2 linked regions of the Neobacillus sp. PS2-9 genome follow. The protein of the gene in region 2 interacts with the protein of the main gene of each other region in a pairwise test. Links are inferred from orthologs where the notes say so. Each region holds a gene or a part of one and is shown on either strand. Other genes may lie near its edges.

The links. The genes of interacting proteins can lie anywhere in the genome.
Region 1: the proteins of dnaN (region 2) and yabA interact in binary tests that used the Bacillus subtilis proteins (3 or more experiments, as listed by UniProt). The link is inferred for Neobacillus sp. PS2-9 from one-to-one orthologs.

What each region holds. Positions count from the first base shown.
Region 1 is NZ_CP133269.1:5,185,374-5,188,373, forward strand. It holds yabA (DNA replication initiation control protein YabA), read right to left. Parts: upstream 1,717-3,000; coding sequence 1,285-1,716; downstream 1-1,284. Other genes in the region: rsmI (16S rRNA (cytidine(1402)-2'-O)-methyltransferase), read right to left, coding at 1-228; RCG25_RS25985 (GIY-YIG nuclease family protein), read right to left, coding at 206-493; RCG25_RS25990 (tRNA1(Val) (adenine(37)-N6)-methyltransferase), read right to left, coding at 483-1,223; RCG25_RS26000 (PSP1 domain-containing protein), read right to left, coding at 1,670-2,497; holB (DNA polymerase III subunit delta'), read right to left, coding at 2,490-3,000. UniProt on the Bacillus subtilis protein: Involved in control of chromosome replication initiation. Inhibits the cooperative binding of DnaA to the oriC region. Thus negatively regulating initiation of chromosome replication.
Region 2 is NZ_CP133269.1:32,399-35,397, reverse strand. It holds dnaN (DNA polymerase III subunit beta), read left to right. Parts: upstream 1-931; coding sequence 932-2,068; downstream 2,069-2,999. Other genes in the region: recF (DNA replication/repair protein RecF), read left to right, coding at 2,454-2,999; yaaA (S4 domain-containing protein YaaA), read left to right, coding at 2,221-2,436; dnaA (chromosomal replication initiator protein DnaA), read left to right, coding at 1-723. UniProt on the Bacillus subtilis protein: Confers DNA tethering and processivity to DNA polymerases and other proteins. Acts as a clamp, forming a ring around DNA (a reaction catalyzed by the clamp-loading complex) which diffuses in an ATP-independent manner freely and bidirectionally along dsDNA.

The DNA.
Region 1 (3,000 bases), 5.2 Mb from region 2 along the record:
CCCACTCGTTTCTTTATTGTGCTCATGATAGCTGACAATCGGGGTGCCAATTTCAAAATAGTTACATAGTTTTTTGGTATTTCTAGTGTCTTCTGCAGCAATCAAGTCAGCTTCTTTTAATATCCTAATCGCCCGGAAGCTCATATCTTCAAGATTTCCAATTGGAGTGGGAACAAGATATAGAATCCCCTTATTTTCTTCATTCTCAAAGCTTTTCTGCTGCCACATGTTCATCACCCGTTTCGCGTATTAAAAACTCGACTTTTTTCTTTCGAGTTAAACTTTTAAAATGATGCTCTGCCCTCAGTGCATCCCCTTTATTATCAAACCTTTTAAAATAGGTTAGTTTTACCGGCCCTCTTCCCCGAGTGTATTTGGCCCCTTTTCCTTCATTATGCTGCATCACTCGACGCTCAAGGCTCGTGGTATATCCGCCATAAAGACTTCCATCCTTACATGTTAGCACATAAAAGAAGTGGTTGTTATTCTCCATATAAGATTGCCCTTATTTCCGAAGTGTACTGATCATCCTCATCATAAACAAACAGCGGCGGGGAAACTTTTAAGTCAGGGCTGCCGTCTTTAATTGCTTCTACTAACAGGGTATTGGCCTCTTTCCCCTTCTTAGGATAGACAAATTGAATTCGTTTTGGCTCAAGTCTGTACTGACGCATAAGAGTGATGATATCCAATAGTCTGCCCGGGCGGTGTACAAAAGCTACCTTTCCTCCCTGCTTCGCTAACTGACTCGAGGCCTTGATCGCATCCTCTAGGGTACAAAGGATCTCATGTCGAGCAATCGCTAAATGTTCATTGGGATTCATTTCATCCTTTGACGGAGTTGGAAAGTAAGGCGGATTACAAGTAACCACATCAAATTTTCCATATCCTAGCTGCTTTGGTATTTCCTTTATGTCTCCATGAATCATATGTAGTCGATCTTGTAGACCGTTATATTCAATACTTCTATTCGCCATATCATATAAACGCTCTTGTATTTCTACACCCGTAATTTGTCCCTTAGTACGAGCACTTAAAAACAACGGAATGACTCCGTTTCCACTGCAAAGATCAATAAGATTTCCCTTTTGTATAGGTACATACACAAACCGAGCTAATAATACAGCATCGAGTGAAAAAGCAAAAACGGAGGGGCTTTGAATAATTCTTAAATTCTCAGCTAGTAAATAATCAAGCCGCTCATCATCTTTTAAGTTAACCACACGTAATCATCCTATCTAAAAATGTATGAAAATAGAGGCTGATTTCGTCAGCCTCTTTCGGTTATTTCTTATTAAGGAAAGAAAGACAAAATAAGCAATCGCCTTCCTTACGCAAGCTCCCAAAATGAAGGTTGCAAATATGAAACCCTTCTTGATAAAGACGGGCGAGGTTATCATATCCTTCACCAACATCAAATGGTTTTACCCCAGGAGATGCTTCAGGGATTATCCCCTTCTTATTCTTTATTTCTTTCTTGTCATTTTCCGTGGTTACATCTAAACGGCGCCTCAGATGTTCATTTTCAAGCTTTAAATAATGATTCTCTTCTAGTATTTCGGCTAGGTGCTGCTTTAATTCCCCTAGCTTCTGATAAAGATGTCCAATTTGTGTTTCCATATTACTTACTGACTCAAAAATTTCTTTTTTATCCACGTCTTCCACCTCATTAATCTGTGGATTGTATAGAAAAGGCACCTTCTTTAGTGATTTCATCCAAAGTATACTCCAGAACCCGCTCTTGTTCCTTTAGTTCAACCTGAAGCACCCGCTCTAATATATTTAATCCTACTACTTTTCCTGTACCTTGTGGCGTTTCAATGATTTCCCCTAAATCTGGAAGTAGTGCTTTTGCAGATTCATATTCATCATTTTCATATTTTAGGCAGCACATTAACCTGCCACATAAGCCAGAAATTTTGGTAGGATTCAATGAAAGATTTTGATCCTTCGCCATTTTAATTGAAACAGGGTCAAAATCACCTAAAAATGTGGAGCAGCACAGCATTCTTCCACAAGGGCCGATGCCCCCAAGCATCTTGGCTTCATCACGTACGCCAATCTGTCGCAATTCAATTCGTGTCCGAAAAATAGCTGCTAAATCTTTTACTAGCTCACGGAAATCTACTCTTCCATCGGCAGTAAAGTAAAAGATGATTTTATTTCGATCAAATGTATATTCAACATCCACCAGTTTCATATCCAGCTGATGTTCATTGACTTTTTCATTACATACTTCATAAGCTTCCTGGGCTGCAAACTTGTTTTCTTCGACAATCATTCGATCCTTTTGGTCCGCAATTCTGACCACCTTTTTTAATGGAAGGACGACATCGTGCTCCTCAACCTGTTTACGAGCAATGACAGCCTTTCCATATTCAACGCCACGGACTGTTTCAACAATGACAAAGTCATCCTTTTGAATGGAGAGCTCTCCTGGATCAAAATAATAGATTTTCCCCGCTTTTTTAAAGCGTACTCCTACAACATCATACAAATGAAGATCCCTCCTGCAATTTTAACACAAGCTGTTCCATCATCAGCTGAGGATTCATATTTGCCTGCAGCTTCCTTTTTGCATCAAGAATAGCTGACATTTGATCCGATATGCGCCGTCCAGATGATTGCAAGGCAAACTGTTTTAACCGCTCGTTTTCTTCAATGAAAACAATTTGCTCCTGCTTATCTAGCTGTATATATAGTAAATCCTTAAAGATAAGAAGTAAAAGATCTAAACCACGATTAATTTGTTCTTTTTCTCTAAAGTGTAAAAACCAATCCCCTTGGAGTGTGACCATTGCCTCCAACGGATTTTTTTTCAACACCTCATATAATTTTAACACTATTTTTTGGGCTTGTGCAAACCATTCATCGACATTTAATTTAAGAGCTTCCTCTAAATTATTTGTAAGCTGAGCTAGTAATGGCGCCTTAGTTGGTTTTACACCGTTTTCGACCAGTTTTTTAACCATCACTTGAGGGGCTAAAGGTTGGAATGCT
Region 2 (2,999 bases):
GTAGATATTTTACTTATAGATGATATTCAGTTTTTAGCTGGAAAAGAATCAACCCAAGAAGAATTTTTCCATACATTTAATGCATTGCATGAAGAAAGTAAGCAAATTATTATTTCTAGTGACCGGCCGCCAAGAGAGATCCCTACACTAGAGGATCGTTTACGTTCCCGTTTTGAATGGGGCCTAATTACAGATATTACTCCCCCTGATTTAGAAACAAGGATTGCGATTCTTCGTAAGAAAGCAAAAGCGGAAGGATTAGATATTCCCAATGAGGTCATGCTCTATATTGCCAACCAAATTGATTCAAACATTCGTGAATTAGAGGGAGCATTGATTCGAGTAGTTGCCTATTCATCCTTAATTAATAAGGATATAAATGCAGATCTAGCTGCAGAGGCATTAAAGGATATCATTCCAAGCTCTAAACCTAAAGTAATTACGATTCTTGAAATTCAACGGGTCGTTGGGGAATACTTTAGTATTAAACTAGAGGACTTTAAAGCGAAGAAACGGACCAAATCTGTTGCGTTTCCTAGGCAAATTGCCATGTATTTATCCCGCGAATTAACAGACTACTCCTTGCCTAAAATAGGAGAAGAGTTTGGTGGACGCGATCACACAACTGTCATTCATGCACATGAAAAAATCTCAAAGCTGCTTCAGACAGATGCACAAATGCAAAAGCAAATGAAGGAATTACATGATTTATTGAAAGTGTAATTATTTTTTTTGCATTTTCTATTTAATAATGTGAATAACTTCTTACCTGTTGTACACAGTCTGTCCACATGTGGATAGGCTGTGTTTCCATTGTAAAATGTCAGTTATCCACATACTAACAGGCCCTACTAGTACTTCTACTATTTTTTTTAAAAAATAATATTATATGTTACAGCTAAAAAAATATGCCTAAACGGAGGATTTTGATATGAAATTTATAATCCAACGAGACCGCCTTGTTCAAAGTGTGCAAGATGTTATGAAGGCTGTCACAACAAGGACAACCATTCCAATCTTGACCGGGATTAAAATTACTGCGACTGCTGAAGGAGTAACGTTAACAGGTAGTGATTCTGATATTTCAATTGAATCATTCATTCCAAAAGAGGATGCTGGGGATGAAATTGTTGAAATTAAACAAGTAGGATCGATTGTTCTACAAGCCAAGTTTTTTAGCGAAATTGTTAAAAAGCTGCCTACAGACTCAGTTGAAATTGAGGTACTTGGTTCACTTCAAACCGTTATTCGATCTGGAAAATCCGAGTTTAACTTAAATGGTTTAGATGCAGAGGAATACCCTCACCTTCCACAAATTGAGGAAAATAATAAGTTTCATATTGCTACCGATCTTCTAAAAGCGATGATTAGACAAACACATTTTGCAGTGTCCACCTCAGAAACACGCCCCATCTTGACAGGTGTAAACTGGAAGATCGAAAATGAGGAACTAATCTGTATTGCAACAGATAGTCATCGTCTGGCATTAAGAAAAGCAAAAATCGAAACGGAGAATAACGATAGCTATAATGTTGTTATTCCAGGCAAGAGCTTAAATGAATTAAATAAGATTATTGATGACTCCAATGAACTAATAGATATTGTTATTACAGAAAATCAAATATTATTTAAAGCAAAGCACTTACTATTCTTTTCAAGATTGTTAGAAGGAAATTATCCTGATACGTCTAGATTGATTCCAAATGAGAGTAAGACCGATGTAACGGTTAACACGAAGGAATTCCTTCAAGCGATTGATCGTGCTTCCCTATTAGCACGTGAAGGAAGGAATAATGTGGTTAAGTTCTCTACGATTGAGGATGGAATCATTGAGGTTTCCTCCAATACTCCTGAAATAGGAAAAGTTGTAGAAGAGATTCAAAGCTCATCCATTGAGGGAGATGATCTAAAAATCTCCTTTAGCGCGAAATATATGATGGATGCATTAAAAGCATTAGAAGGAACGGATATCAAAGTAAGCTTCACAGGAGCCATGCGCCCCTTCTTAATCCGGCCTCTACATGACGAAAGCATCTTGCAGTTAATCCTACCTGTAAGAACATACTAATCAATAAAAAACTACAGATGGCCGCCAATTAAATGGCGGCTTTCTTTACTTATAAAAAGTAAAATGATTTCTTTTTTTGGTTTTCTTTGTATCCTGATGATTTTTTTAGTAAAATAAAGTATTGAGACCATTTTAGAAATGAGGGTGACAACATGCCTGAAAAAGTAAAGCTGGACACAGAATTTATTACATTAGGTCAATTTTTGAAATTAGCTGATGTAATTCAAACGGGTGGAATGGCAAAATGGTTTTTGAGCGAACATGAAGTAATTATAAATGGTGAACAAGATCAAAGAAGAGGTAGAAAGCTTCGAGCAGGTGACAAAGTCCAAATTGCTGGCTTTGGGGAGTTTGTGGTTACCGACTAGCTAAAGGATGCGTTGCCATGTATATTGAAAAATTAGCCTTAAATAATTATCGAAACTATGAAGAGCTATTCGTGGAATTTGAAAATAAAGTAAATGTTATCTTAGGTGAGAATGCCCAAGGGAAAACAAATGTGATGGAATCCATTTATGTCCTCGCCATGGCAAAATCACACCGGACATCTAATGACAAAGAACTTATTCGCTGGGACCAAGAATATGCTAAAATAGAGGGACGGGTTCAAAAACAACATAGTTCTTTGCCTATGCAGCTAATTATTTCGAAAAAGGGAAAAAAGGCAAAGTGCAACCATATTGAACAGCAAAGATTAAGTCAATATGTGGGCAATTTGAATGTGGTTATGTTTGCACCAGAAGACCTTAATATTGTTAAAGGCAGTCCACAGGTGCGAAGACGGTTTATTGATATGGAGATTGGGCAGGTTTCGCCAATTTATTTACATGATATGAGCCAATATCAAAAAATACTCCAACAACGCAATCATTATTTGAAAATGATGCAAATAAGGAAACAAACGGATCAAACCATGCTTGAAATTTTAACG